Regions from separate parts of the Burkholderia sp. MSh2 genome, predicted to be linked through region 3. Evidence: riboswitches for the same ligand, from Rfam matches in the RefSeq annotation. Region 3 holds a riboswitch; each other region holds the start of a gene.
The links. A riboswitch is a leader RNA that binds a small molecule or an ion and turns the genes downstream of it on or off. The one in region 3 is predicted to bind cobalamin.
Positions count from the first base shown of each region.

Region 1: another riboswitch for cobalamin. It lies ahead of GQ57_RS04975 (TonB-dependent receptor domain-containing protein); the one in region 3 lies ahead of GQ57_RS22625 (FecCD family ABC transporter permease).
Region 2: another riboswitch for cobalamin. It lies ahead of cobW (cobalamin biosynthesis protein CobW); the one in region 3 lies ahead of GQ57_RS22625 (FecCD family ABC transporter permease).
Region 4: another riboswitch for cobalamin. It lies ahead of cobG (precorrin-3B synthase); the one in region 3 lies ahead of GQ57_RS22625 (FecCD family ABC transporter permease).

Region 1 is NZ_JPGM01000006.1:85,173-92,696, forward strand. It holds gene GQ57_RS04955 (threo-3-hydroxy-L-aspartate ammonia-lyase) at 1-486, shown strand, start outside; gene GQ57_RS04960 (hypothetical protein) at 604-852, shown strand; gene GQ57_RS04965 (SDR family NAD(P)-dependent oxidoreductase) at 887-1,729, opposite strand; cobalamin riboswitch at 2,133-2,325, shown strand; gene GQ57_RS04975 (TonB-dependent receptor domain-containing protein) at 2,665-4,593, shown strand; gene GQ57_RS04980 (methyltransferase domain-containing protein) at 5,087-5,830, shown strand; gene GQ57_RS04985 (LysE family translocator) at 5,912-6,547, opposite strand; gene GQ57_RS04990 (Lrp/AsnC family transcriptional regulator) at 6,662-7,123, shown strand; gene GQ57_RS38470 (collagen-like triple helix repeat-containing protein) at 7,244-7,524, opposite strand, start outside.
Region 2 is NZ_JPGM01000081.1:24,360-31,883, reverse strand. It holds gene GQ57_RS38395 (DUF3857 domain-containing transglutaminase family protein) at 1-1,808, opposite strand, end outside; gene GQ57_RS42505 (hypothetical protein) at 2,048-2,335, shown strand; cobalamin riboswitch at 2,474-2,737, shown strand; gene cobW (cobalamin biosynthesis protein CobW) at 3,058-4,137, shown strand; gene cobN (cobaltochelatase subunit CobN) at 4,144-7,524, shown strand, end outside.
Region 3 is NZ_JPGM01000035.1:62,498-70,021, reverse strand. It holds RNA gene ssrS (6S RNA) at 1-27, opposite strand, end outside; gene GQ57_RS22635 (cell division protein ZapA) at 109-423, opposite strand; gene GQ57_RS22630 (ATPase) at 420-770, opposite strand; cobalamin riboswitch at 925-1,174, shown strand; gene GQ57_RS22625 (FecCD family ABC transporter permease) at 1,334-2,332, shown strand; gene GQ57_RS22620 (ABC transporter ATP-binding protein) at 2,329-3,144, shown strand; gene cobT (nicotinate-nucleotide--dimethylbenzimidazole phosphoribosyltransferase) at 3,197-4,252, shown strand; gene GQ57_RS22610 (adenosylcobinamide-GDP ribazoletransferase) at 4,242-5,018, shown strand; gene cobC (alpha-ribazole phosphatase) at 5,003-5,587, shown strand; gene GQ57_RS22600 (cobalamin-binding protein) at 5,677-6,594, opposite strand; gene cobD (threonine-phosphate decarboxylase CobD) at 6,591-7,524, opposite strand, start outside.
Region 4 is NZ_JPGM01000081.1:1,444-8,967, reverse strand. It holds gene cobG (precorrin-3B synthase) at 1-1,144, opposite strand, end outside; cobalamin riboswitch at 1,212-1,402, opposite strand; gene GQ57_RS33920 (bifunctional cobalt-precorrin-7 (C(5))-methyltransferase/cobalt-precorrin-6B (C(15))-methyltransferase) at 1,666-2,916, shown strand; gene GQ57_RS33915 (cobalt-precorrin-5B (C(1))-methyltransferase) at 2,916-4,004, shown strand; gene GQ57_RS33910 (cobalt-precorrin-6A reductase) at 4,001-4,732, shown strand; gene cobM (precorrin-4 C(11)-methyltransferase) at 4,776-5,504, shown strand; gene GQ57_RS33900 (DMT family transporter) at 5,505-6,419, opposite strand; gene GQ57_RS33895 (MarR family winged helix-turn-helix transcriptional regulator) at 6,566-7,102, shown strand; gene GQ57_RS33890 (MFS transporter) at 7,175-7,524, opposite strand, start outside.

The DNA of each region.
Region 1 (7,524 bases), on a different contig from region 3:
GCCAAGGAATTGATCGACGAAGTCGGCCCGCTCGACGCGGTGTTCACGCCGCTCGGCGGCGGCGGGCTGCTGTCGGGCACCGCGCTCGCCACGCGGGCGCTGTCGCCGCAGGCAACGCTGTACGGCGTCGAGCCGGAGGCGGGCAACGACGGTCAGCAATCGTTCCGCTCCGGGGCGATCGTGCATATCGACACGCCGCGCACGATCGCCGACGGCGCGCAGACGCAGCACCTCGGTCAACTGACGTTCGCGATCATCCGCCGCGACGTCGACGACATCCTGACCGCGACGGACGCGGAACTGGTCGACTGCATGCGCTTCTTCGCGACGCGCATGAAGATCGTGGTCGAACCGACCGGCTGCCTGTCGTTCGCGGCCGTGCGCCGGATGAAGGACGCGCTGCGGGGCAAGCGCGTCGGCGTCGTGATCAGCGGCGGCAACGTCGATCTCGAGAACTTCTGCAGCCTGGTGTCGGCCCCGGCCTGAGCGCAGCGGCGCGCGGAAAGATGCCGTCATCCGCGCGCCGTCGCGACTTGCCGTCGCGTTAAGTTTGGCGCCCTAGACTGAATAGGTTGTCCCGCAGTCAGTCGTGAAGGAGCCACCATGAATACGCACGCGATCGTCGCCGCCGCCCTGGCGGCCGCCTCTCTTACGGCGTTCGCTCAACCGGGCGCGACGTTCACCGGTTTTCCCTCGACATCGCCGCACGACCCCGCCGCGCAGGCCGCGCACCGTTCGCCCGGCGCGTTGCCGCGCGCCGGCATCGTGCTCGCGAAGATCGATCAGAACAATACGCCGCCCGATCGCGGCGACGACCCGGGCGGCCGCACGCACGCCGGCTCGCACATGTGACGGCGCGCGCCGGGCGCCGCTGCCGCGCCCGGCCTCAGAACGACGGCAGCGACGGATCGCGGGCGGCGAGGATCGCGTCGGTGCGCCGCTGCAGCGCGCCGTCGATCGTCTCCGGTTGCGGGATCAGCCAGTAGCGCTCCTCCCGGACGCCGTCGAACACGCGCTCGGCGAATGCGTCGGGCGTGAGGCCGTGCGCGTTCAGCATCGCGCGCATCGTGTCGACGAAGCCGCGCACCTCGGGCCGGTCGTGCGCGGTGCCGAACGGATCGTCGAAGATGCCCGAGTGCATGGGGCCCGGTGCGAGCAGCGACACGCCGACCGGCGCGCCGAGCATCTTCAGTTCGCCGTACAGCGATTCGGTCAGCGCGACCACCGCGAATTTCGTCGCCGAATACGGCGTCATCAACGGGCTCGGCAGGAATCCGCCCACCGATGCGGTGTTCACGACCCGCGCGGGCAGGTTGCGCTCGAGCATGCGCGGCACGAAGCTGCGGATCCCGTTCAGCACGCCGTGCACGTTGATCGCGAAGCTGCGCTCGAAGCGTTCCGGCGTGATTTCCCAGCTGAAGCCGGTGGCCATCACGCCCGCGTTGTTGAACAGCAGGTCCGCGCCGCCGAAGCGCTGCCAGGCCGCGGCCGCCAGCGCGTCGACGGCTTCCGGGCAACTGACGTCGGTCGGCACGCACAAGGTGTCGGTGTCGGTGTCGGTGTCGGTGTCGAGCGTCGCGGCGAATGCGTCGAGCTTCGCCGCGTCGAGATCGGCCAGCACGACGCGCATGCCGAGGGCGGCCGCGCGGCGTGCGAGCCCGCTGCCGATGCCGCTGGCCGCGCCGGTGATCACGGCGGTGCCGCCGTCGAAGCGAATCGTTTTCGTCATGTCGGTCGGAGTCCTGTCGGGTCGATGAAGGAAGCCGTGCGCGCGGGCCGTTCGGCCCGCGATATCCGCAGCAACATGCAACACCCGCCTCGTGTCCGCCTCGCCTGTTTGAACGAGATCGGGCGCCCGCGCCGCCAGCGCGACCCGGGCCAGCCGGTCGCACGGATCGCCGCGCACCCCGGGTTCGGCGGCGAGAAGGCGTTCCGCCGCGCGTTCGCCCGGTGGACGGGTGTCGCGCCGAGCCGGTTCCGGTGCGACCGAACGGCGGCGAACCGCCCCGTTTCGTCAGACATGAAAGGCGGCGGCGACGCACGATGAACAGGATTCCAACCGTTTTTTCCGGCAATGACGTTTTTTCGCACCCCTGCGCAACCGGACAATTGACGCGCCGGCGCGCCCGCCATTACCCTTGCGCGCTGATGGTTCCCGGAAACGGGATCAAATGGGAACGCAGGAGAGGCGGCGCCTCGAATCTGCGGCTGCCCCCGCAACTGTGAGCGGCGAATCCGTGCCACCGCATGCCACTGGGAAACCGGGAAGGCCGGCACGCATCGCGACCCGCGAGCCAGGAGACCTGCCATCGACCCGAGGTCCAAGCAGCCGCACCGGGCGGGGTGTCCCGATGCGCCAGGCGCCGCCGCTGGCGGTCGCCCGTTGCATGGACGGCCCGACCTCAGGATCTGCCCGATGTCCTCCGTTACCGCATCCGCTTGCGCGCCGCAAGCGTCGCACCGGCCCGCCGCCGGCGCGCACGCCCCGCCCGCGCGCCGTGCCATGTCGATCGCGTCCGCCGGCCCGCGCCGCGCCGACGCCCGCGACAGCAGCCTGACCGGCCCGGTCGCGCGATAACCCGCCCGATCACCGATAACAAAACCGGCGCTGCCCGCCGCCCGTTCCCGGTCGCCCACGCGCAGCCCGACAACAACGACAGCCTCATGAAGATTCGACACCTCCTTGCCACGTCCGCCGCGACCGCCCTGCTCTCGCCCGCCGCGCACGCCGCCGGCGACCTCGCGGCCTCGCCGACGGCCCCCGCCGCCGACGCCACCGACCTGCCGGCGATCACCGTGACCGACACGCGGCGGCTGCCCGAGTCGTTCGACCAGCGCTATGCGACGACCCAGGTGCTCACGCGCACCGATCTCGACCGGCTGTCGCCGAGCGACCCGAGCATCACCGAGGCGCTCGCGACGCTGCCCGGCGTGACCGTGTCGCAGAACGGCGGCCCGGGTTCGTCCGCGTCGGTCAGCATCCGCGGTTCGTCGGCAAGCCAGGTCGCCGTGTTCATCGACGGCATCCGGATCGGCTCGTCGACCACCGGCATCGCGCCGTGGTCGGATCTGCCGACTGAAGCGTTCGAACGCGTCGAGGTGATCTCGGGGCCGGCCGCCGCGTCGTTCGGCGCCAATGCGATGGGCGGCGTCGTGCAGCTCTTCACGCGCCGCGCCTCCAACCAGCCGAACCAGACGACCGTCTCGTTCGGCGGCGGGTCGAACAAGACCTTCGACACGCAGCTGCGCACCTCGGGCACGGTGCCGTCGACCGGGCCGCTCGCCGCGCTCGGCGGGCTCACCTACTCGCTGGGCCTGCACTCGTACAACACGGCCGGCATCGATGCGACGCAGCCCGTGCTGCCGTACCACGAGGCCGGCCGCAACCCGTACCACGCGCAGGATCTCGATGCGCGGCTCGGCTATGCGCGCGACAACTGGTCGATCTCGACGTTCGCGCTGTATCACCGGTCCGATCTGTCCTTCGACAACATCGGCTACGCAGACCGCCAGCTCGATCATCAGCTGACGACCGGTATCGCGTTCCACCTCGACATCACGCCCGACACGCAGTTCGACCAGTCGTTCGGTTATTCGAACGATCGCCAGTTCCTCTACGCAAGCAATCCGGCCGTCCCGACCGACCAGATCAATTCGCAGCGCATCAGCACGTCGACGTCGCTGACCCATCAGGAACGCGGCTTCCACCTGTTCGGCCTGCCGCTGTCGGGCGAGACCAAGCTGGCCTACGATTTCACGCGCGAGCAGGCGTTCCTGCCGATCGACATTCCAACCGGCGTGCCCACGCGCAACGATTCCGCGTTTTCGCTGCATCAGTCGGCAACGCTCGGCCCCGTGACCCTGTTCCTCGCGGGCCGTCACGAGATCATCGCCGGGCAGTCGGTGAACACCGGCAACGCCGCGCTGTCGTGGGCGATCACGCCGGTCTACACGGCGCGCGTGTCGTACGGCAACGGGTTCCGCCTGCCGACGTTCAACGACCTGTACTACCCCGGCTACGGCAATCCGAACCTCAGTCCGGAACGCAATACGTCGGTCGAGGCCGCGATCGACGCGAACACGTCGTACGGCACGTTCACGGCCGCGATCTACGACACGCGGATCACCAACCTGATCGCGTACAACCCGCTGACCTATTCGCCGATCAACATCGGCCGTGCGCATGTCAGCGGGCTCGACCTGTCGTACAAGGGGACGATCGGCAACTCGACGCCGGTGAGCCTCGCGGTCGGGCTCCTGAATCCGCAGGACGAGACCAACGACTCCTGGCTGAACCGCCGGCCGCGCCAGACGGTCAGCCTGAGCATCGACCACACGTGGGACGAGCTGCACCTGCACGCGCTGAGCACGGGCGCGTCGCTGCTCTACGGCGGCACGACGTTCGACGATCCGGCGAACATGACCTATCTGCCGTCGTATCTGACGGTGGGCCTGCGTGCGTCGTACCGGATCAATTCGCACCTGACGGTGTCGGCCACGCTGTCGAACCTGTTCGATCGCCAGTACGTGACCGCGTACGGTTACAACACGCTGGGGCGTACCGCGTTCGGGAAGATCAGCTATACGTTCTGACGCGTCGATGAAGAAGCCTTGGCGCGGCGCGGCAAGGCTTCGAACGGACAGCGGCCGCGCTGTCCGCCGCACGCGCCGGCCCGGCCAGGGTTTCGCCGCGGAAAACCGGAAGAACGCAACCCTGGCCCATCCTGCTCCCGCTCGACGACGTCGACAGGCGAAATGCCGAACTCGGCACGCCGACGAGCGTCGAACCCACCATCATCGTCGAAACACGTTGCGACGCCGTCCGGGGCGACCGGCCTGAACGCCCCGAACGCCCGGTCCCGACACGACGCACGCACTGCCGGGCCGTCGAGGCCGGAGAACCCTGCTGGACATTTGCTCCGTCAGGCCGTACGGTGGGCGGCACGCGCCGAAAATAAGCGCCCGACGCGCGGTGATCGGCCCTCGAGCCGTCGATCGCGAATTTCACGCCGCCGTCTTGCGATGGATGGCGCCGCACGCCCGACGACCCGGTTCGCCGCCCGCGCCTGCCGGCACGAACCGTGACGTGACGACGATCGATTGTTCAAGCCAATCCCGCCTGGAGATTCAATTGGAGCAGATCGGATATTCGTGGCCCACCTTCGATCAACTGACACGCTACCTGATCAGGCTGATCGATCCGGGAAAAATACTGGACATCGGCGCCGGCGGCGGGAAATACGGACGCATGCTCCGGGATGTCGTGCCGGATTGCCGCTTCACCGCACTGGAATGCGACGAGGCAACCCATCCGCTGCTGATCGACAACGGCTACGACGACATCATCGCCGGCCTCAGCGACACGCTCTACGATCGCCCCGGCGACGCGTACGACACGATCATCCTGGGCGATGTCATTGAACACATGCGCCACTCTCATGGCCGCGATCTCCTGGAATTCCTGAACTACCGGGCGCGCTACATCATCATCTCGACGCCCGAATGCATGCCGATGAGCGGGACCTCCTATTTCGAGAGCCACAATTCCGTGTGGCGGCCCGATTCCTTCATGTGGCATGACTTCTGGGCGCATCAGCAATGCGGCATCATGCATTTCTATCTGCTCCGGGGGCATCTCGACTGGAATGCGAAGGGCCTGGATTTCCTCGTGAACTCGGCGAACGCCTCGCATCTGTTCAATGCGCGCGCCAGCAGCGAGACGGAGGCCGCCGACGAGAAATCGCTCCAGCCCGTCAGCCTGACGCTCCACGACTACCGGTACATGGAAAAGCTCGACGGCGACCAGTACGCCGTCTTTCGCCCCATCTGATCGCATCCGGAATCGATACCCGCGGAGGGTTTTGCGCCCCGGAAAGGTCAACGCGGCGGCCTCCCGGAAGGCAACACCCCGCTAGACGAAGCCCTTCACGCCCGCGACCACCTGAACCGCGCCGAACACCGCGATCACGGCGGCCGATACACGCGACAACGCGTGCACGAATGCGAACGACATCTTCGTGCGCAGCGCGGCGGTCGCGCTGCTCAGGCACAGCCACCAGGCCGCGGACCCGGCGAACACGCCGCCGACCATCAGCGCGACGGCCGGCCACGCCGCCGCATCCCTCGCCCCCGACAGCGGCCCCAGCGCCGCGAAAATCCCGACGAACGACAGGATCGTCATCGGGTTCGACAGCGTCAGGCCGAACGTCGTCAGGAAATCGCGCACGACGGTCGTGCGGCGCGACACGTCGCGCTGCGGCGTCGATGCGGCCGGCGCCTGTCGCGCGACGGTCCACGCCAGCCACACGAGGAACGCGCCGCCGCCGATCTTCAGGCCGACGGCAAGCATCGGAAATGCGGTGACGACACCCGCGACACCGAGCGCGCCGAGCAGGCCGTAGATCGCGTCGGCGCACGCGGCGCCGACGCCTGTCGCGAACCCCGCGTGAAAGCCGCGGCTCAGGCTGCGCTGTATGCACAGCATGCCGATCGGGCCGACCGGCACCGCGATCGACAGCCCGATCACGACGGATTGGATGAACAACATTGCCTGCTCCTTGCGACATGCAACGGGACGAACAGGCATCGTAGGGAAAGTCCCGTCATCGCTGAATGCGGTTTTTAAGGAAAAATAGCCGCTCCACCTTAAAAAAAAGCCGCAATGGACGATCTGGACTGGAAGGTACTGACGCTGTTGCAGGCCAACGGCCGCATCAGCTATACGGAGCTGGCGCGCCAGGTGCACCTGTCGGTGCCGGCGGTGACGGAGCGCGTGAAGCGCCTCGAGGCGGCCGGCGTCGTCGCGGGCTACACGGCCCGGATCAATCCTGCCGCGGCCGGCTATCCGGTCAGCGCGCTGATCGGCATCACGGTGCCGCAGCCGGCCAAGGCGAAATTCCTCAAGCTGCTGGAGACGATCCCCGAAGTCGTCGAATGCCATCACGTGACGGGGGCCGACTCGTACGTCATGCGCTTCGTCGCGACCAGCATGGCCCATCTCGAACAACTGATCGAACGCATCAACCTGTACGGCGAAACACGCACGTCGATCGTGATGTCGACGCCGCTGCCGGCGCGCGGGATGGCGCGACCGCCGTCGCCGCGCGACGTCGTCCGCGAATGACGCATCGCGCGACCGGGCCCCGACGCCGGCACGCGGCCGCGCGTCGAGCGCTCGCGGTCGGCGGCAACCTGCCGCCGACATCCGCCGGGCCGGTTGCCGCCGGACGAGGCGACCGCGCGACTACTTGCCCGTCACGCCGCCGAGCAGGCCGCCCAGCAGCCCCGTAACGGGTGCGAGCGGATTGGCGAGACCGCCCAGCGGCGAACCGCCGTTTCCGCCCGTGCCGGTTGCGGAACCGCCGTGCACGGTCGCCGGGATGCCGCCGACCACGCTCGTCACCAGGCCCGCGACGGGCACCGCGCCGTTCGCGCCGCTTGCGTTCACGAGACCGCCCACATTGGTCACCGTGTTGCCGACCGCGCGGACGAGTTCGCCGACGCCGCCGACCAGCGGCTGCGGCG
Region 2 (7,524 bases), on a different contig from region 3:
GCCCACTCGACGAGCTTCGCGCTGCTGCACACGTTGCCGGCGAGATCGCGGTCGAGCACGCGCGTCACGTCGACCGTCCGGCCGTTGCGGCGATAGGTCGAGCGGTACGAGATTTCGCCCGCGCGGACATCGACGTCGGGCGGAATCGCGAGTATCTCGACGTCGGCCGGCAGCGTGATCCGGTAGCGCTCCTCGAGCCGCGTCCCCGCACATACGCTGTCGATGCGCTTGTCCTTCTGCCGCAGGACGAAATCGGCGAAGTCGCGGATCCGGCCGAAATTCGGCAGCGGCGGCACCGCGAACGCGGCGGGGCCCGGCATCAGCGACAACTGGTTCAGCGTGCCGCGCAGCGCGATCGAGAACGGCTGGTCGAGTGCGTCGAGATGATGCGGCGTCATGTGCAGCTCGCCGGAAAGGCCGGAGCGGCGCAGCATCTCGTCGGACAGCCGTTTCGGCTGAACGTAGACGAACATCTGCCGCGCATACTGGACCGCCTGGCCGTCGAGCGCGATGTCGCCCGTCATCGCCGCGTTGCCGTCAGGATCGAGATCGAGCGTGTAGGCGAGCAGCGAACGGCTGTTGCGGCCGTTTTGCGGCGGCGTGCGGATCACGTTGCCCGTCGCGGTGTCGAGCGCGGGCTTGTCGCTCGCCTCGAACGGCAACGCGCCGAACGGCAGCACCCCGGCCGTCGTATCGGCGAACGCATCGAATTCGGGCAGCCAGACGATCGCGTGATTGAACGCGAGCACGTCCGGCGCCTCGGGCAGGCGGTAGCGGTCGCCGAGGTTGACGAGCACCGTGCGGCTCTCGATGCCTTTCGCCGCGAGCAGAGCGGACAGCAGCGTCACCTGGTCCTTGCAGTCGCCGTACCGGTTCGCGAGCACGGCGTCGGCCGGGTGCGGGACCACGGGCCCGGCGCCGAAATACACGCCGACGTAACGGATGTTGCGGGCAACCCATGCGTACAGCCGCATCGCCTGCTCGCGACGGTCGTCGACGCCCGCCGTGATCTGGTCCGCGAGCGCGCGGATCGCGTCCGCGGGCGCCTGCTTGTCGGCGGCGCGCGCCCGGTAGGCGCGCGCGATGTCCGCATAGCTGGAGAAATTGGTCGCGACGAACAGGGGGCCGCGGTCGGTCCACGCGACCGCGTTCGACTGCTCCTCGATCGGGCCCGGCGCGGGCGTTTCATAGCGGTACACGCGGATCCGGCGCCCGTCGCGCGTCGTATCGGCCGTCGCGCTCACCTCCCTTGCCTCGATCGCGACGGCCATGGCGGCCGGCGTATCGAGCGTGATGCTCGCGGCGCGGTAGTCCTCGGTCGGCGGAAACGCGAGCTGCACGCTGAATTTGCCGGGGAACAGCGTATCCGTGTCGGTCAGGGTGTATGAAAGCCGGATCGAGTCGCCTTTCGAGAGCGCGGGAAACGCGACGATGCGCAGGTGTTCGGCGCTGAATTGCGGCGCCGCGGCCGTGACCGGCGCCGGCCGGTCGAAGATGCCGTGCTGGACGTCGACCGGTACCGTCGAGCCGTCGGCATGCACGGTCTGGGCGGCGTTGATGCCGAGCGTCTGGAGCTGCGCGTTGTACTGCAGCACGTACTGGCCGAAGCGGGCGATTGCGGCATCGGTCAGCAGCTTGACCGACAGGTCGACCTGCGCGGTGCGCCGGCCGGAGGCGTCGACCCTGATCGTGTTGTCGAGTCGCTCGACCTGGTAGTCGGCGGCGAAAGCGATCGGCGGCGCGAGCGTCAGGCACGCGGCGATGCCGAAGCGCGCAAGGCGCGAAAGGGAAGTGCGATGTCGAATCATGTGTGAAACCGGTCGTCAGGAATCGGGGTGGAGAAGGTGCGCGGGGAACCCGGTGCCGCATGGCGCCGGCCGGCGTGCATGCGCGCATGCACGCCGAGCCGTTGCCGTTACCGCGGGTCTTTTCATGCCGCATCCTCGCAGGTTGGCGATCGCGGACGTGGCGGACGACCGCGATCGGATGTGCTTCTCGTCGTGTGGAACGTCACGCATACCGCCTTGCCGCACGCGGCATTTACAGAATGACGTACGAGCCGGCCAGGATTTTTGCGATCGCCGCGAAGGAAACGGCCCGCGCCTTCGCCGGGAACGGAAAAATGAGTGCCATAGTCAGCCACACGACGACGGCAACGTACAACCGGAACGTGCGCATGGATCGCATCGGTGTCGACAAAGGCACGGCCAACGGATCCGACCGTAGCCAGCGCGCGCCGACCCGTCCATCCCCGCAGCTTCTTCCGGCAGGTCGTTTGCGCGACGGAACCCGACCCGGTCGGGCATCGCGCTCGCCGGCCGATCGCGGCGGATGATTGAACGATCGTCAACGCAGCCGTGTCCGGTCGGGCACGCCGCGCGCCCCGCGGGCGGATACGAGCGACGGGATCGTGCAACGGCAATGCGCCGGCGGCGGCCCCGCCGTCCGCCTTGACGCTCCCGCCCGCTGCACCTACACTCGCACGCGTTTCGGTGCTCGCGCGCGCCCGCCGGCGCGCGCAGTTAAACGGGAAACAGGAAGCGAGCCCGCACCGCGGCCGCGCCAACCTGTGCTGCCCCCGCAACGGTAAGCGAACGCGTCGCGCCATGCGCGATGCAGCGCCGCTTCGCCGCATGCCGCGCGCATGCGGACGACCGCCACTGGATGCCGCGCGCATCCGGGAAGGCGAAGCGGCGTGTTCGTCAGCCCGGATACCGGCCCAAACGTTGGGGTTCAGCGCCGCGGGGAGGCGGCGCATCGTCCACGGCCGCAGCAGGCCCGACGCCCGCGCCTGTCCCGCTTCCTCCGCCCCGCGCGCATGCACCCGGCCGGCGCGGCGAACGGCACGCGGCACGCGCCGGGCCGGCGGCAGCCGTGTTGGCATTCACGATGTCGACCGTTCGCAAGGATGCACCATGCCCGATTCGTCGTTCCGACCGCCCCGCGACCGTGCGTCCGGTGCGTGCGGCGAATGTCCCGCGATCCGCCCGATGAACCGCCACGCCGCTCCCGACGCGACGATCCCGGCCTGATTCCTTCTTCGACACTGGACCTACCATGACCCTTCGCAAGCTTCCCGTCACGATCGTCACGGGCTTTCTCGGCAGCGGCAAGACCACGCTGATGCGCCACATCCTGCAGCATGCCGAGGGCCGCCGCATCGCGGTGATCGTCAACGAATTCGGCGAGCTCGGCATCGACGGCGAAATCCTCAAGGGCTGCGGCATCGGCTGCGACGACGCGCAGGGCGAAGCGTCGGGCCAGCTCTACGAACTCGCGAACGGCTGCCTGTGCTGCACCGTGCAGGAAGAGTTCTATCCGGTGATGGAGGCGCTCGTCGAACGGCGCGCGGACATCGACCACGTGCTGATCGAAACCTCCGGGCTCGCGCTGCCGAAGCCGCTCGTGCAGGCGTTCAACTGGCCGGCGATCCGCAACAGCTTCACGGTCGACGCGGTCGTGACCGTCGTCGACGGGCCGGCCGCCGCGAGCGGCCAGTTCGCGGAAAACCCGCAGGCGGTCGACGCGCAGCGCCGCGCCGATCCGAACCTCGACCACGAATCGCCGCTGCACGAGCTGTTCGCCGACCAGCTGTCGTCCGCCGATCTCGTGATCGTGAACAAGGCCGATCTCGTCGACGACGCGGCATTCGCGCAGATCGAAACCGCGATTCGCGACGAGATCCCGCCGCAGGTGAAGATCGTGCGCGCGACGCGCGGCGAACTCGATCTCGCGATGCTGCTCGGCCTCGAATCGGCGTCGGAAGACACGATCCACCTGCGCCACGACCATCACGGCTCGGCCGAGGACGGCGATCACGATCACCATCACGACGATTTCGACTCGGTGGTCGTGTCGGGCGACGCCGGCTCGCGCGAAGCGACGATCGCCGCGCTGCAGCGGCTCGTCGAAACGCACACGATCTACCGCGCGAAGGGTTTCGCCGCGCTGCCCGGCGCGCCGATGCGGCTCGTGATCCAGGGCGTCGGTCGCCGCTTCGACAGCTATTTCGACCGCCGCTGGCAGGACGGCGAAACGCGCGCGAGCCGTTTCGTGCTGATCGGCGAGGATCTCGACGCCGCCGCGCTGCAACGCGCGTTCGACGCCGCCTGCGCGGCCGAGCCGCAACAGGCATAACGCACGATGCATCTGCTGCGCACCACGCCGGGCGGCTTCGTCGACGATACGCAGGGCGTCGTCCGGATCGACCAGCAGCCGGCCGACATCGTGATCCTGAGTTCGGCCGACACGACGCTGTCGCTGCTCGCGAGCGTCGTGCCGCAACTGCCGGCCGGGTTCCCGAGCGTGCGCCTCGCGAACGTCACGTTCCTGCGGCAGCCGGCGTCCGTCGATTTCTATGTCGACGACGTGCTGCGGCACGCGAAGTCCGTCGTGATCGACCATCTCGGCGGCGAGGCGTACTGGCCGTACGGGATCGAGCAGGCCGTGTCGCTCGCGACGAAGCGCGGGCAGCAGCTCGCGATGTTCTCGGGCGACCTGCAGGAGGACCCGAACCTCGTCGCGAAAAGCACGGTCACGCCCGCGCTGTGCCGGCTGTGGTGGCGTTACCTGCGCGAAGGCGGCGTGCACAACGCCGAGGCGCTGTTGCGCAGCATCGCGTTTCATACGCTCGGGTTCGGCGACGAGCCCGAGCCGCCGCGCCCGCTGCCGGCCGCCGCGCTGTATCACCCGGCGCGCGAGCGCGCGAGCGTCGACGACTGGCTGCCGCGCTGGACGCCCGGCGCGCCCGTCGTCGCGATCCTGTTCTATCGCGCGCACTGGCAGGCCGCGAACACGGCCGTGTTCGACGCGCTGGCCGACGCGCTCGTGCGGGAAGGGCTGAACCCGCTGCCGATCGCGGTGACGTCGCTGAAGGACGCGGTGAGCCGCGAAGTCATCACGCAGCTCTGCGACGCGCACGGCGTCGCGCTCGTGCTGAACACGACCGCGTTCGCGGCCGGCGCGATCGACCGCCCCGAACACGAGGTGCTCGCGGGCGATGCGCCGGTGCTGCAGGTGATCCTGTCCGGCGGCAACCGCGACGCGTGGGTGGCCGACAACCAGGGCCTGCACGCGCGCGACATCGCCATGCACATCGCGCTGCCCGAGGTCGACGGGCGCATCGTCACGCGCGCGGTGAGCTTCAAGGGGCTCGCGTATCGCTGCCCGCATACCGAGGTCGACGTCGTGCGCTACCAGCCGGACGCGGAGCGGATCGCGTTCGTCGCGGCGCTCGCGCGCGGCTGGTGCCGGCTGCGCACGCTCGAGCGCGCCGACAAGCGCGTCGCGCTGATCCTCGCCAACTATCCGCAAAGCGAAGGGCGGATCGGCAACGGCGTCGGGCTCGACACGCCGGCGTCCGCGCTGCGCGTGCTCGCGGCGCTGCGCGATGCGGGCTACGCGGTGGCCGACCTGCCGCCCGACGGCGATGCGCTGATCGCGCGGCTCACCGAAGGCGTGACCAACGACGCGGCCGTGCATGCGCTGCGCCCGGCGTTCCAGAGCTACGCGCTGGCCGACTACGTCTCCCGTTTCGCGCGGCTGCCGGCCGCCGTGCGCGACGCGCTGAACCAGCGCTGGGGGCCGCCCGAAGCCGATCCGACGATACGGCAGGGGCGTTTCACGATCGCCGGCTGGCGCGCGGGCAACGTGTTCGTCGGCATCCAGCCGTCGCGCTCGCGCGACGAAAACGACTACGCGAGCTATCACGACGCGGACCTCGTGCCGCCGCACGCGTATCTCGCGTTCTACTTCTGGCTGCGCGATGCATATCGCATCGACGCGGTGATCCACCTGGGCAAGCACGGCAACCTCGAATGGCTGCCGGGCAAGAGCGTCGCGCTGTCCGATGCGTGCTGGCCCGACCTGACGCTCGGGCCGCTGCCGCACCTGTATCCGTTCATCGTCAACGATCCGGGCGAGGGCAGCCAGGCGAAGCGGCGCGCGCAGGCCGTGATCGTCGATCACCTGATGCCGCCGCTCACGCGCGCGGAAAACTACGGCCCGCTGCAGGATCTCGAACGGCAGGTCGACGAATACTACGAAGCGCTGATGGTCGACGCGCGGCGCGCGAAGCTGCTGCGCAAGACGATCCTCGCGACGATCGCCGAGCACCGGCTGCACGACGAGCTGAGCGTGTCGCCGCCGCGCGACGCCGGCGACGAGGATGCGCTGCTCACGCGCGTCGATGCGTGGCTGTGCGAGCTGAAGGAAGCGCAGATTCGCGACGGGCTGCACGTGTTCGGCGCGTCGCCGGCCGGCCGCCAGCGGCGCGACACGCTGCTCGCGCTCGCGCGCTTTCCGGTCGGCGACGGCAAGGGCGTGCGTGCGGGGCTGATCGGCGCGCTGGCGCGCGATCTCGCGCTCGGCGACGATTTCGATCCGCTCGCGGCCGACTGGGCCGCACCGTGGGCCGGCCCGCGGCCGGCGATCCTGCAGGCGCTCGACGCGTCGCCGTGGCGCCACGCGGGCGATACGCGCGAGCGGCTCGAACGGCTGGCGCAGCAATGGCTGGACGGGCTGTGCGCGGCCGACGGCGGTGCGGCGAGCGTCGACGCGGCGCCGCCCGGCGCGTGGCCGCATACGCGCGAGGTGATCGAGCGCGTCCGCGCGACGCTGATCCCCGCGCTCGACGCATGCGGCGACGAGGAAATGCGCCAGTTGCTGCGCGGGCTCGACGGCCGTTTCGTGCCGCCGGGGCCGAGCGGCTCGCCGTCGCGCGGCCGTCCCGACGTGCTGCCGACCGGCCGCAACTTCTACTCGGTCGACACGCGCGCGGTGCCGACGCAAGCCGCCTGGTCGCTCGGCCTGAAATCCGCGCAGCAGCTGATCGAGCGCCATCTGCAGGATCACGGCGACTATCCGCGCGCGATCGGCCTGTCAGTGTGGGGCACGGCGACGATGCGCACGGGCGGCGACGATATCGCGCAGGCGTTCGCGTTGCTCGGCGTGCGGCCGAAATGGGCGCACGGCAGCCATCGCGTGACCGACTTCGAGATCCTGCCGATCGAGATCTTCGATCGGCCGCGCATCGACGTGACGCTGCGCGTGTCGGGTTTCTTCCGGGACGCGTTCCCGAACCTGATGCACCTGTTCGACGCGGCCGTGCAGGCCGTCGCCGCGCTCGACGAGCCCGAGTCGCTGAACCCGATCCGCGCGCGCGTCGAGCGCGAACGCGCGAAGTGGATCGCGCAGGGCGTGGCCCCCGACGAAGCGCGACGCCGCGCCGGCTGGCGCGTGTTCGGCGCGCGGCCGGGCAGCTACGGCGCGGGCCTGCAGGACCTGATCGACCAGCGCCGCTGGCAGACCGACGCCGATCTCGCGGCGGCGTACCGCCAGTGGGGCGGACATGCGTACGCGCAGAACAGCGCGGGCGACGCCGCGCCCGACGTGTTCGGCGAGCGGCTGGCGACGATCGACGTCGTGGTGCAGAACCAGGACAGCCGCGAGCACGACATCCTCGATTCGAACGACTACTACCAGTTCCAGGGCGGCATGACGGCGGCCGTGCGCCACCTGTCCGGA
Region 3 (7,524 bases):
TGACCTTGGCGAACCAGGCAGGGAAGCTGACTGAACTGTGATTCGATGCGCCAATTTGACCACCGTTGATCGCCGAGATCAAGCGGAATCGACACATCGATTGAAACGTTACTGCGTCTCGTGCTGTGCGAGCACCGCACCGAGCTGTTCATTCATCTGGTGCATTGTACGACGGATTTCCTCCGCCGGAAATGCTTCACCGTGTCGCACGCTGGTTTGCAGCCGCAGCAACTCCGATGCGAGCGACAGCGCCGCCATGACGGCGATGCGATCGGTGCCGCGCACCGAACTGTTCGAGCGGATTTTCGACATTTCGGCGTCGACGCGCGCGACGGCTTCGAGCAGTGCCGCTTCGGTCTCGGCCGAGCAGGCGAGCCGATAGGCCTGACCGAGAATCGAGACTTCGATCTGCTTGGTGCTCATGCATGTTCTCCGTGGCTGGCCGCGTCATCGCCATCCTTGCGCGCCTGCGCATCCAGCAGGTCGAGCTGGTTGTCGGCCTGTTCCGCGCTTTTCGAGCGCGGCAGCTTTTCGAGAATCGCGTTCAGTTTCACCTGGGCGTCGTCGATCTTTGCCGACAGGGTGTCGCGCTCGGCTTCGAGCGTATTGCGTTCCTCGCGCAGTTGTGCGAGTTCCGCGCGGACAGTGTCCGCGTCCGCGCGCAATTGCGCGACCTGCTCCTCGAGCGCGAGCCGTTCCGAGTGATAGCGCTTGTTCAGCGAAATCAGACGGCCAATATTTTGAGATAGGGTTTCGAGTTCGTTGAGCATTTGCTGCGTCCTCTAAAGACCCAGCATTTTAGCGCGGAATAGCGCGCAATCCGACATCTGTAACGTTTCCAGTCGTAACTTCCCCCCTTCTTGCCGCGAATCGACGCGTCGCGCACGTCTCCGGGCGTTTCCTTGACGCTCGCGCGACCCGCTCCTAAACTGGCGCCGCCTCGGTGCTCGCGCGTGGAATGCGCGGTTAAACGGGAAGCAGGGCGCGGGCGCGAAGCCCGCCAGCCTGCGCTGCCCCCGCAACGGTAAGCGGCCGCGTCCCGTGACGCAGGCCGGCTCGGGCGCGTTTCGCATGCGGCTTTCGCACGCGGAGCGCGGGCCACTGCGCGTCATCGCGCGGGAAGGCGAGCCGGACCGCCGCCAGCCCGGATACCGGCCGAGACGGGGAGCCCGCACGGGCTTCGGGACGCGCGGCCCGCGGGGAGGCAGGGCGTGCAACGCTTCACGGAATCTTCTTCGATGCTGACCCCAATCGTCCGCGCGGCGCCCATGTCGTGTCTGTCCGGCAGCAACAGGTGGGTGCGCCGCGCGTCACGCGCGGGGCTGCGCGCGGCATGAGCGCCGCGCGCGCCACCGCGATCTGGGCGACGCTGGCCGCGGCGGTCGCGTTGCTGTTCGTCGCGTCGCTGTCGATCGGCAGCGTGCCGATGTCGCCGTGGCAGGCGCTCGCGTCGCTCGTGCCGCATGGCGGCGACGCGCTGTTCGCCGACATCGTCCGCACGCTGCGCCTGCCGCGCGCGCTCGCGGGCTTCGCGTGCGGCGCGCTGCTCGCGCTGGCCGGCGCGCTGCTGCAGGTGCTGCTGCGCAACCCGCTCGCGGAACCGTACGTGCTCGGCGTGTCCGGCGGCGCGGCCGGCTTCGCGCTCGTCGCGATGATCGCGGGCGGTGCGTGGTGGCTCGTCGATGCGTCGGCGTTCGCCGGCGCGCTCGTGTCGGTCGCGCTCGTGCTCGGTCTCGCGCGCCGCGAGCTGTGGCGCGGCGATTCTCGCGACGCGTCGCCGCGACTGCTGCTCACGGGCGTCGTGATCGCGGCCGGGTGGGGCGCGCTCGTTACGCTGCTGCTGTCGCTCGCGCCCGATGCGCGGCTGCGCGGCATCATCTTCTGGCTGACGGGCGACCTGAACGGCGTGACGGCGCCGTGGTTCGCGTGGGGTGCGCTGCTGCTGGCCGCATGCGTCGCGCTGCCAGCCGCGCCGCAACTGAACGTGCTGCTGCGCGGCGACTCGACCGCGCTCGCGCTCGGTGTGCCCGTCGCGCGCCTGCGCGTGCGGATCTATCTCGTCGCGTCGCTGGCCGCCGCGGCCGCGGTGACGACGGCCGGCACGATCGGCTTCGTCGGCCTCGTCGTGCCGCATGCGCTGCGTATCGCGTTCGGCAACGACCAGCGCATGCTGCTGCCGGCCGCGATGCTCGCGGGCGGCGGCGGCGTGATGGCGGCCGACCTGCTTGCCCGCACCGCGATCGCGCCCGCGCAGTTGCCGGTCGGCGTGATGACCGCCTTGATCGGCGTACCGGTGTTCCTGTGGATGTTGCTGAGGAGGCCGACGCGATGACGTGGGCCGCAGCATCCGCCGACACCGGCGGCCTGAACTACGCGGCCGTCGACGTGACGCTGAAGGCCGGCGCCCGCACGCTGCTCGACGGCTTCTCCCAGGCTTTCCGTCCGGGCGAGATCTGGTGCGTCGCCGGGCCGAACGGCGCGGGCAAGACGACGCTGCTCGCGACGCTCGCGGGGCTGCAGCAGCCGGCCGGCGGGCAGGTGGAGATCGACGGCCGGCCGCTTGTCGCATGGCCGCCCGATCGGCTTGCACAGCGGCGCGCGCTGATGCCGCAGCAACTGCATGACGCTTTCAGCGCGACCGTGTTCGACACGGTGTTGCTCAACCGCTTTCCGTATCTCGGCGGCTGGGGATGGGAGCGCGACGGCGACCGCGCGGCCGCGCGCGATGCGCTGGCGACGTTCGATCTGGCCGCGCTTGCATCGCGCGACGTGCTGTCGCTGTCGGGCGGCGAGCGGCAGCGCGTCGCGCTGGCCGCCACGCTGTGCCAGGATGCGCCGTTGATGCTGCTCGACGAGCCGCTGGCGCATCTCGACCTGCATCACCAGATCGATTGTCTGACCGCACTGGCCGGATGGCTCGACGCGGGCCCGCGCACGGTGCTGTTCTCGTGTCACGATCTGAACCTCGCGCGGCGTTTCGCGACGCATGCGTTGCTGCTCGACGGCCGCGGCCATGCGTGGGCCGGCCCCGTGCACGACGTCCTGACGCCGGAGCGCGCGAGCGAGGCGTTCGGCTATCCGCTCGTGCTGATCCGCGAGAACGGCCGCGATGCGCTGCTGCCGGCGTGGCCCGAGCGACAATGACGGTTTCCCCTGCGATGCGCGGCGCATGCCGCGCCAACGACACGGCTCCTCGATGACGACACCGACTCCCTTTCCGCCCGCGATCGCGCCGCTCGACGACGCGCTGCGCAAGCGCCTGCAGCATGTGATCGACCACAAGACCAAGCCGCCCGGCAGCCTCGGCCAGCTCGAGGCGATCGCGCTGCAGGTCGGCCTGATCCAGCGCACCGAGCGGCCGGTCGTGCAACGCCCCGCGATGATCGTGTTCGCCGGCGACCACGGGATCGCGGCGGAGGGCGTGAGCCCCTATCCGCAAGCGGTGACCGCGCAGATGGTCGCGAACTTCCTGGCCGGCGGCGCGGCGATCAACGCGTTCTCGGGCGTCGCGCAGAGCACGCTCGAGATCGTCGACGCAGGGGTCGCGTCGCCGCTGCCGGTGTCGGACCGGCTGGTGTCGCTGCCGGTCGCGCGCGGCACCCGCAATTTCGCGGCGGAGCCGGCGATGACGCGCGACGAGGCGATGACCGCGCTCGCGGCCGGCGCTGCACGCGTGCGCCTGCATGCGTCGCTCGGCACGAACGTGATCGGCTTCGGCGAGATGGGGATTGCCAACACGTCGTCGGCCGCCTGCCTGATGAGCCGCCTGCTCGGCGTGCCGGTCGACGCGTGCGTCGGGCGCGGCACCGGCCTCGACGACCAGGGCCTCGCGCACAAGCGCGCGGTGCTCGGGCGCGCGCTCGTCAAGCATTCGCACGCGATCGCGCCGCTCGACGTGCTCGCGACGTTCGGCGGCTTCGAAATCGCGATGATGACGGGCGCGTATCTCGCGGCCGCGAGCGAGCGGATGACGATCCTCGTCGACGGCTTCATCGCGACGGCCGCGCTGCTCGTCGCGGAGCGCTTCGTCCCCGCCGTGCGCGACTACTGCGTGTTTTCGCACACGTCGCACGAGGCCGGGCACCGGCGCATGCTCGAGCATTTCGGCGCGAAGCCGCTGCTCGCGCTCGACCTGCGGCTCGGCGAAGGCACGGGCGCGGCGCTCGCGCTGCCGCTCGTGCGTGCGGCGGCCGCGTTCCTTCGCGAGATGGCGAGCTTCGAATCCGCCGGCGTCGACAATCGTGACGCCTGATCGCGCGCGCGGCGTGCGTGCCGAACTGCGCTACTTCTTTGTCGCGCTCGGCTATTTCACGCGCGTGCCCGTGCCGCGCGCGATCGGCTACGCGGCCGGCGATCTCGACCAGGCCGCGCGCTATTTTCCGCTCGTCGGCGCCTGCGTCGGTGCGTGGGGCGCGCTCGTCTATCTCGCCACAGTGCGCGTGCTGCCCGCGTCGATCGCGGTCGGGCTGTCGATGGCCGCGACGCTGCTCGCGACCGGCGCATTCCATGAAGACGGCCTCGCCGACAGTTGCGATGCGTTCGGCGGCGGCTATACGCGCGACGACGTGCTGCGCATCATGCACGATTCGCGGATCGGCACGTTCGGCGCGGTCGCGCTCGTGATCGCGCTCGGCCTGAAATGGCAGGCGCTCGCGTCCATGTTGCCGCTGCGCGCGGCATGGACGATGATCGCCGCGCACGCGGCGAGCCGGGCGGCGGCCGTGAGCCTGCTGATGTCGCTCGACTACGTGCGGCCCGAGGGCAAGGCGAAGCCGGTCGCGCAACGCATGGGCGCGCGTGCGGCGTGCATCGCGGCGGCTTTCGGCCTGCCCTGGCTGTTCTGGCCGGACTGGCGCATGGGCGTGGCCGTTTGCGTCGCGCTCGTGCTGGTGCGCGCGTGGGCGGCCCGCTATTTCGTGAAGCGGATCGGCGGCTACACGGGCGATTGTCTCGGCTTCGCGCAGCAGTTGAGCGAACTCGCGATCTATCTGGTGGTGCTCGGATGGACGTCGTCCTGATCCGTCATCCGGCCGTCGGTGTCGAACCGGGCATCTGCTACGGACGCAGCGACGTGCCGCTCGCCGCACCGGCCGACGCCGGCGCGCAGGCCGTGCTCGCGCATCTGGCGGCTGCCGGTGCGCCGCCGCCCCGGCTGGTCTGGACGAGTCCGCTGGCGCGCTGCGCCACGGTCGCCGAACGGCTCGCGCGTGCGTTCGACGTGCCGCTGCGGCGTGATGCGGCCTGGCAGGAAATGGATTTCGGCGCGTGGGAAATGCGCCGCTGGGACGATATCGGCCGTGCGGCGCTCGATGCGTGGGCGGCCGACCTGATGCATGCGTGCGCGCACGGCGGCGAAAGCGTTGCGCGGTTCGCCGCGCGCGTGGCGAGGCGGGCCGATGCGCTTGCGCAGCTCGACGGGCCGCACTGGGCCGTCACGCACGCGGGCGTGATCCGCGCGTTCGCATCGCACGTACTGGACGTGCCGCTCGATACGCTGCTGTCGCGGCCGGTGCCGACCGGCGGTGTCGTGTGGCTGCGCGCGAGCGAGGGCGCGAGAGCGTGGGAAGTCGTCCGCTGGGACGAATAGGCCGGCATGGCCCGGATGTCGGCGATGCGACGTGCGGGCCCACGCCGACCGAAGCGCCCCATCGCTCGAAGCGCGGGAATCGCCGCCGATCAGCGCGTCGGCCGCCGCGCCCGCGCGGCATCGAGATCCTCGCACAGCACGGCCGCGCCTTGCGCGATGCGCGGCGACGGTCGCGTCAGCAGATCGCCGTCGATCGCGAACAGATTGTTGCGCGCCACGGCATTCAGTGCGGGCCACGCGCGCCAGCGCGCCAGGCTCGGCTGCGGTTCGTCGGAGCGCGTCGCGCCCGCGCTGGTCGTCACGATCGCCTCCGGATTCGCCGCGAGCACGGCCTCGTCGGTCACGGCCGGCACGAGCGGCTTGAGCGCCGCGAACACGTTGCGGCCACCGCACAGTTCGATTACGTCGTTGATCAGATGCGTGCCGTTGAGCGTCATCAGCGGACGGTCCCAGACCTGGAAGAACATCGTGACGGGCGCACGGGCGGCGTAGCGCGTGCGCAGCGCCGCGATGTCGCGCGTAAAGGCGGCCGCGGCCGCGTCGGCGGCGGGTTGCGTGCCGAGCAGCGTGCCGAGGCGGCGCAGCGACGACGCCACGTCGTCGAGATGTTTCGGTTCGCTGAAGAACAGCGGAATGTGCAGCGCCCGCAGCGCATCGGTCTGCCGCTCGGCGTTGCCGTGCCGCCAGACGACGATCAGGTCGGGCTTCAGCGCGGCGATCCGTTCGAGGTCGAGCGCCTTGTTGTCGCCGACGCGCGGCACCGCGCGCGCGGCGGGCGGGTAGTCGCTGTACGTGACGGCGCCGACGAGCTTCGCGCCGCCGCCGGCCGCGTAGACGAGTTCGGTCGCGTGCGGCGCGAGGCTGATCACGCGCTGCGCGGGGGCGGGCAGCGTGACGGTGTTGCCGGCGTCGTCGCGCGTGGCGACCTCGGCATGCACGGGCAGCGCGTGAGCGAGTGCGGCCAGCGCCGCGACCGGCGCCAGCCGGCGCAACAGGTGTGCCGTCATGCGACGCCTCGTTGCAGCAGCGGTACGCAGTGCGCGAGCGCGGCGTCGATGCGCTGCCATTCGGCTGCGCTGCCCGGCAGGCCGATGCGCACGCTCGACGGTGTCGCGAAATAGCGTGTCCAGATCCCGTGTGCCGCGAGTGCCGCATGCAGCGCGGCGGCGCGCGGGTCGTCGGTCCAGCTGAAGAGCGGCGTCGCACGAACCGCGAAGCCGTGCGTGCGCAGCAGTCCGGCCAGTCGCTCGCCGTCGGCTGCGAGGCGTTCGCGGGTGGCCGCCTGCCATGCGCGATCGGCGAACGCGGCGTCGACCGCGTGGCGCGCGGGGCCGCTGACGGTCCACGCGCCGAGCAGGTCGCGCAGCGCGACGATCTGCCCGGGACAGGCGAGCACGAAGCCTGCCCGGATGCCGGCGAGCCCGAAGAACTTGCCGACCGAGCGGAGCACGACGAGCCCCGGGCGGTCGACCTGAGGCGCGAGCGATTGGGTCGCACCCGTATCGGCGAACGCCTCGTCGACGATCAGCGTGCCGCCGCGCGCGGCCAGTTGCGCATGCCAGCCGAGCAGGCGCTCGGCCGGCACGAAGTCGGCGGTCGGATTGTTCGGATTCCCGACGATGATGTGGCGCAGTGTCGCGGGCAGCGTATTCGCGTGGATGTCGAGCGGGACGACGCGATGGCCGTGGCGTGCGAACGCGGGTGCGTATTCGCCGTAGGCAAGCGCCGCGATGCCGGCGTCGCCGGCCGGCAGCAGGGTGGGCAGCGCACGGATCGCGGCCTGGCTGCCGGCGACCGGCAGCACGTGCGCGGGATCGGGGGCGCGGTAATACCGCGCGGCGCAGGCCGCGAGGCCGTCGCCGTCGTCGGGCAGCCGGCGCCAGGCGTCGGCCGGGACGGGCGGCACCGGATAGCCGGCCGGGTTGATGCCGGTCGAC
Region 4 (7,524 bases), on a different contig from region 3:
CGTGTTTCGTATCGGCGCGCGCTTTTGCGCAGCCCGTGCTGCCGGCGCACGCGACCAGCGCGGCCAGCGGGTCGGACGGCGCGCAGACGAGGCCGAGCGACGCGAGCGCATCGAGCGTGGCCGGCGCGAGGCCGTGCGCGACGCCGTGGATGAACACGCCTTGCCACGGCGTCATCGACAGCGTGCCGTCGCCGTCGGCCTCGGCCAGGGCGGCGAGCCGCTCCAGTTGCGCCGCGTCGAGCCGGCCGAGCACGAACTGCGCGCCGACGCTGCAATATGCGGCGTCGAGCGACGCACGCGCGCCGAAGCGCAGCGCGGCGTCGCAACGCGGTCGCCGCCAGCCGGTGAGCGCCGGATCGGCCGCGAGCGCAAAGGGCAGGTCGTGCTGCGCGCGTTCGAGCAGCGCCCGTTCGCCGCACGTGGCGAGCAGCGCGCGCATGCGCGTGACGTCGGCCGGCGCGAGATCGAGGAACGCGCACAGCAACGCGCGGACGAGCGCGGCGGCTTGTCCGGGCGCCACGTCGACCGACGCGGGTGGATCGCCTGCTTCGACCGGCGGGCAGCCGGCCAGCCCGGCGGCGATGCGCACGACGCCGTCGCCGCGACGCCATGCGGCGAGCCAGATGTCGTGCGGATGATCGAGCGCCGCGACCGATTCGCCGCCGTCGAGCTGGATCGCGAATTTTGGCGACAACTCGCCGCGACGCGGTTCGCGCGCCAGCAGGTCGAACAGCGGTGCGGCCAGCGCGCGGCTGTCGACGAGCGCGGCGGGATCGCGCCCGGCGAGCGGGCTGAGCATCAGGTTGCGGACGTCGTCGCTCGCGGCGAGCGCGGCGCGATCCGCGGCGGCGTCGACGCGCGGGCCGAGCCCCGCATCGAGCAAGGCCTGCGTCAGCGCGGCGGCGGCGCCGTCGCGAATGCCGCGCAGTTGCAGATTCGCGCGATTGGTCGCGTCGATCGCGCCGGAGCCGTACTGGCGCGCGGCAGCGGCGATCGCCCGCGCCTGGCGGGCCTCGAGCCGGCCGCCGGGCAGCTTGATCCGGCACAGTCCGCCGTCGGCGGCCGCGACCACGCGCACGAGCCCCGGGCACGCCGACGGGCGTACGGCGGGCGATGCAGGAATCGGAACGGAGGCGGAATTCAACGGGGCAGGCAATGGTGTCGCGCCGCGGTCGACGCATCGGTACACCCCGCCCGACGCCAACCGGCACGCTCGCACTTTCAGGCCGGCAGGTCTTCTGGCTGACAGGCCGACGCCGGCTCCCGACCTTCCCGGCGGAACCCGTGGCATGCGAGGGAGAGCGGCTCGCTGTCTACAGTTGCGGGGGCAGCCACAGCGGCGCGCGGCGCGCCCTGTGTTCCCTCTTCGGCCCCGAAGGGCACCGGCGAACGAACGGCCGTAGGATACCCGATTTTCGCACCGGCCCGGCATCGGCGATGCGCCCCGCAACCGCGTCGCAGCAAGGCCGGCGCCGGTTTCGCGCTGTCTCGCAAATGGTACGATTGGCGGCGCGGCACGAGGCCGCGCGCGCGCTGGAATCCGGCACCGCGCGCGCCCGGCAGCGGCGGCCGCATCGCACCGGCGTGCCGGTGGATCAACGCGCGGCGGCCCGGCGGTCGCGCATCGCAACAAACGGAACGGAATCGAACGATGGGGAAGGGTGCATGACGGCGTGGCTGACGATAGTGGGCATCGGCGACGACGGTTACGCGGGGCTCGGACGCAGCGCGCGGCGCGCGCTGCTCGACGCGACGCTCGTCGTCGGCGCGAGGCGCCATCTCGACATGCTGCCCGCACGGCTGCCGGCCGCGCGCGAGGCGTGGCCGTCGCCGTTCGATCTCGCGGGCGTGCTCGCGCGTCGCCCGTCGCCGGTCTGCGTGCTCGCGAGCGGCGACCCGATGCTGTTCGGCGTCGGCGCCACGCTCGCGCGCACGCTGTCCCCGGACGAATGGCGCGTGCTGCCCGCGCCGTCGTCGCTGTCGCTGGCGGCCGCGCGCCTCGGCTGGGCGCTGCAGGAGACCGGCGCGGTGTCGCTCGTCGGCCGTCCGCTCGCGACGCTCGCGCGACACCTGCTGCCGGGCCGTCGCCTGTTCGTGCTGAGCGCCGACGGCCGCACGCCGGCCGCCGTCGCGGCCGAACTCGTCGCACGCGGGTTCGGGCCGAGCCGCGTCAGCGTATTCGAGCATCTCGGCGGGCCGCGCGAGCGGCGTCTCGACGGGCTCGCGCAGGACTGGGCCGTCGACGAGACGGCCGCGCTGAACCTCGTCGCGCTCGACTGCCGCGCAGCCGCCGACGCGCCGCGCCGCGCACTGACGCCCGGCCTGCCCGACGACGCGTACCGTCACGACGGCCAGCTCACCAAGCGCGACATGCGCGCGCTGACGCTGGGGCGCCTCGCGCCCGCGCCGGACGAACTGCTGTGGGACGTCGGCGCCGGCAGCGGTTCGATCGGCATCGAGTGGATGCGCGCGCATCCGTCGTGCCACGCGATCGCGATCGAATCGCATGCGGAGCGGCAACGCTTCATCGAACACAACCGCGACGCGCTCGGCGTTCCGGGCCTGCAGCTCGTCGCCGGCCGCGCGCCCGATGCGCTCGCCGGCCTGGCCGCGCCCGACGCGATCTTCATCGGCGGCGGCGCCACGGCGCCCGGCGTGCTCGACGCGTGCTGGACGGCGCTGAAACCCGGCGGCCGGCTGGTCGCGAACGCGGTCACGCTGCAGGGCGAGATGGCGCTGGCCGCGTGGCGCGACGCGCACGGCGGCACGCTGACGCGCGTGTCGCTCGCGCACGCCGAGCCGCTCGGCCGCTTCGACACGTGGCGACAGCCGTTGCCGGTCACGCTGTACGACACCTGCAAGCCGGCCGCGGCCGATACGGCGGGCGCGCCGGCAACGCACGCGACGGACGCGTGATGCGCGACGAAACGCCCGAACAGCCCGCGCCGCTGCGCTTCGGCTATACGACCGGCAGCTGCGCGACCGCGACGTCGCTCGCGGCCGCGCGCCTGCTGCTCGCGGGGCACGCGGACGACGCGGTCGAGATCGTGCTGCCGAAAGGGCAGCACGTGATGATGCGGCTCGAGTTCTGCCGGGCGACGGCCGACGGTGCGGAAGCCGGCACGCTCAAGGACGCCGGCGACGATCCGGACGTCACGCACGGCGCGCTGATCTTCGCGCGCGTCGCGCTCGCCGCGGCGCCCGGCGTGCGTTTTCACGCGGGGCCGGGAGTCGGCACCGTCACGCGCGCGGGGCTCACGCTGCCGGTCGGCGAACCGGCGATCAACCCGGTGCCGCGCCAGATGATGACGGCCCACCTCGACGCGCTCGCGGCCGAGCACCGCTACGCGGGCGGCTTCGACGTGACGATCGGCGTCGAAGGCGGCGAGGCGCTCGCGCTGAAGACGATGAATCCGCGTCTCGGCATCGTCGGCGGGCTGTCGATTCTCGGCACGACCGGCATCGTGCGGCCGTTCTCGTGTTCGGCCTATATCGCGTCGATCCATCAGGGCATCGACGTCGCGCGCGCCAACGGCGTCGCGCACATCGCCGCCTGCACGGGCAACGCCAGCGAGGATGCGATGCGCGCCCACTACGGCCTGCCCGAGATGGCGCTGATCGAGATGGGCGATTTCGCGGGCGCGGTGCTCAAGCACCTGCGGCGCGCACCGGTCGCGCGCCTGTCGATGTGCGGCGGCTTCGGCAAGCTGAGCAAGCTCGCGGCCGGCCACCTCGACCTGCACAGCCGCCATTCGAGCATCGACCTGCCGCTGCTCGCGCAGTGGGCGGCCGGGGCCGGCGCGAGCGACGCGCTGCAGGCCGCGATGCGCGCCGCGAACACGAGCCAGGCGGCGCTGAAGCTCGCGCAGGCCGACGGCGTGCCGCTCGGCGATCTCGTCTGCGCCCGGGCGTTGCACGTCGCGCGCGACGTCGTGCCACCGTCGGTCGCCGTCGAGATGTTCGCGATCGACCGGCAGGGCCGCTTCGTCGGGGAGGCGCGATGAGCGCGCGCATCCTGCTGCTCGGCGGCACCGGCGACGCGCTGAACATCGCGCGCGCGCTCGGGCCCGGTCACGTGTACAGCCTCGCCGGCCTCGGCAAGGTGCCCGCCGACCTGCGCTGCGACGTGCGTGTCGGCGGGTTCGGCGGCGCCGCCGGACTCGCCGCGTACCTGCGCAGCGCCGGCATCGGCCTCGTGATCGATGCGACGCATCCGTATGCGGCGCGGATCAGCGCGAACGCTGCTGCCGCGACACGCGACGCGGGCGTGCCGCTGTGGGCCCTGCGCCGCGCGCCGTGGACGCCGCAACCGGGCGACGACTGGCGGATGGTCGACGACTGGGCCGGCATCGAGGCCGCGCTCGCGCCGTTCAGGCGGCCGCTTTTCACGCTCGGCCGCGAACCGCTCGCGCATCTCGACGCGATCCCGCCGCATCAGTTCTGGGTCGTTCGCTGCCTCGACGCGCATCCCGGCAACGCGCGCGCGCAGATCGTCGCCGCGCGCGGGCCGTTCACGCTCGACGGCGAGCGCGCGCTGTTCGCGCTGGCGGGCATCGACGTCGTGGTCAGCAAGAACAGCGGCGGTGCGGCCACCGAGGCCAAGCTCGACGTCGCGCGCGAACGTCGGCTGCCGGTCGTGATGCTGCGCCGTCCGCCGCTGCCTGCCGCCGAGCGCACGTTCGACTCGGCCGCCGCGCTGCTCGAGGCGCTCGATCCGGCCGTGCGCGCATGATGCGGCGCGGCCGGTCATCCCATGAATTGACGGAGATTTTTCGATGACGGTGTATTTCATCGGCGCGGGCCCCGGCGACCCGGAGCTGATCACGGTGAAGGGCCAGCGCCTCGTGCGTACCTGCCCGGTGATCCTGTATGCGGGCTCGCTGGTGCCGGCAGCCGTGCTCGACGGTCATCGCGCGGAGCGGGTCGTCAATACCGCCGAACTCGACCTCGACGCGATCGTCGCGCTGCTTGCCGACGCGCACGCGAAAGGGCAGGACGTCGCGCGCGTGCATTCGGGCGACCCGTCGCTGTACGGCGCGATCGGCGAGCAGATCCGCCGGCTGAAGGCGCTCGGGATTCCTTATGACATCGTGCCGGGCGTAACGGCCACGGCCGCGTGCGCGGCGACGCTCGGCGTCGAGCTGACGCTGCCGGGCGTGGCGCAGACGGTGATTCTGACGCGCTTCGCGGGCAAGACGACGATGCCGGAAGGCGAAGCGCTCGGCTCGCTCGCCGCGCACCGCGCGACGCTCGCGATCCATCTCGGCGTGCGGCATCTCGCCCGTATCGTCGACGAAGTGCTGCCGCATTACGGCGCCGATTGTCCGGTCGCGGTGATCTATCGCGCGAGCTGGCCCTACGAGGAGCGCGTGACCGGCACGCTCGCCGATATCGTCGAAAGGGTGCGGGGCGCGCGGATCGAGCGCACCGCGTTGATCCTGATCGGCCGCGTGCTCGATGCCGAAGGGTTCGCGGATTCAACGCTGTACGCGAGCGCGAGCTGATCATGCGCTCGCCGGCGTGCGTTCCGCGCGGTGTTCGCGCAGGTGCGTGTAGAGCGCCGCGCCGATCGTGATCGCACCGCCGGCGAAGTAGACCGGCGACGCCGTTTCGCCGAGGATCGCGATCGACGCAACGATGCCGACGTCCGGGATCAGGTTGAGCACGACCGCGCTCCAGTACGACGCGTTGCCGCGCGCGCCACGGAAATAGAACAGGAAGGCCAGCGCGAACTGCAGCACGCCGATCGCCATCGCGGGCCATGCGGCGGACCAGGCCGGCAGCCGCTGCAGGCCGCCGCCGCCGTCCGCGTCGACGCCGAGCAGCACGAGCGCCAGGAGCAACGACGCGGCCTGCTGGATCAGCAGCATCGCCGTCGCGGACGCCAGCGTGACCGCGTGCGTCGACAACGATACATACAGCGCGGCCACCATCACGCCGGCGAGCACGAACGCGTCGCCGCGCAGCGATGCGTGCGCGTCCGCGGACGTGTCGCCGAGCGTGATGACGACGACGCCCGCCAGTGCGACGACGCCCGCGGCCAGCAGCCGCCGGTCGACCCGCAGCCGGAACAGCACGATGTTGAACGCAAGGATGCCGAGCGGTTCGAGCGCGAAGAGCACCGCCGTATGCAGCGCGGACGTGGACTGCATGCCGACGAACCCGAGGTAATACGCGCCGCACGGTTCGAGCATGCCGATCAGCGCGACGACGGCGACCTGCGCCGCCGCGATGCCGCGCAGGCTGACGCGCTGCGCGACGGCAACGCACGCGAGCACCGCGACGCTGGCGGCAATCTGCAGCACGATGAGCCAGGCGGGCGACAGGGCTGGCAACGCCATCTTGCTGAACGGTATCGCGACGCCCCAGCACAACGTCGCCATGATCAGGCATCCGGTCTTGCGCGCGCTGTCGTTCATGCGTTGACTCCACTCGGCCCGTCGACCCGTAGAATGAGGGCGTGCGAGCGCCCGGGGCGAACCGGCCATGCGACGGCCGACCCGACATCGGTGAAACGATGGTTTAATTTATATGCGTGACGCACACATATACTAGGAGCGCCTACGTGAAAAAGCAACGCCTGAACAATCTGCTGGGCGCGCTCGCGCTTGCGGTGAACGACCGGGTAGAAGAGGCGATCGCCCGCGAGACGGGGCTGCACGGGTCGATCGCGGACGCGCTGGTGCTGCTGTCGCAAGCGCATGCGATGACGATCGACGCGCTCGCACGGCAATCGATGCTGGTGCATTCGTCGGCCGTGCGGCTCGCCGAGCGGATGGCGCAGGAAGGGCTCGTCGCACGCGAGCCCGGAGAGGACAAGCGGACCGTCGTGCTGACGCTGACCGAGGCGGGGCACGATACGGTGCGGCAGGTACTGGCCGCGCGCGGCGCGGCCATCGCGGATCTCACGCGCACGCTGACGCCCGCGCAATGCGCGCAGCTCCTGCCGATCTGCGAGCAGCTGGTGGGCGCGCTGGCCGACGACATGCAGAACGCGATCCGCGTGTGCCGGCTGTGTGACGAGGATGCGTGCGACTTGCGGCGGTGTCCGTCGGAGCGCGCCTATCGGCGGCATCTGGCCGAGCGCGAAGCGGGCGTTTGAGGCTGCCGAGGCGCGCGGGCGCGGCCAGTCGGCGCGCGAACGCCGCCGTACCCGGCGGCCACGCGCGCCGCACTAGGCACGCGCGAGATGCCGCACGCTTCGCGGCGCAAACCCCGCCGCCAGCGCGAACAGCGCGACGCACAGGCACGCCATTGCCACCCACGCGGGCGTCAGGTCCGCGAGGTGCTGCCGCACGACGCCGGCCGCGAACGGAAACAGCCCGGCGACCAGGTAGCCGACACCCTGCACGAAGCCCGTCAGCGATGCGGCATCGGCCGGCGTCGCCGCATGGTCGACCGTGACGATCAGCGACAGCGGGAACAGCGCGCCGATCCCCGCGCCCAGCAGCAGCGCGGCCGGCAGCGCGAGTGCGTCGGGCGCGGCGAGCATCACCAGCAACCCGGCGAGCAGCGACGCGATCG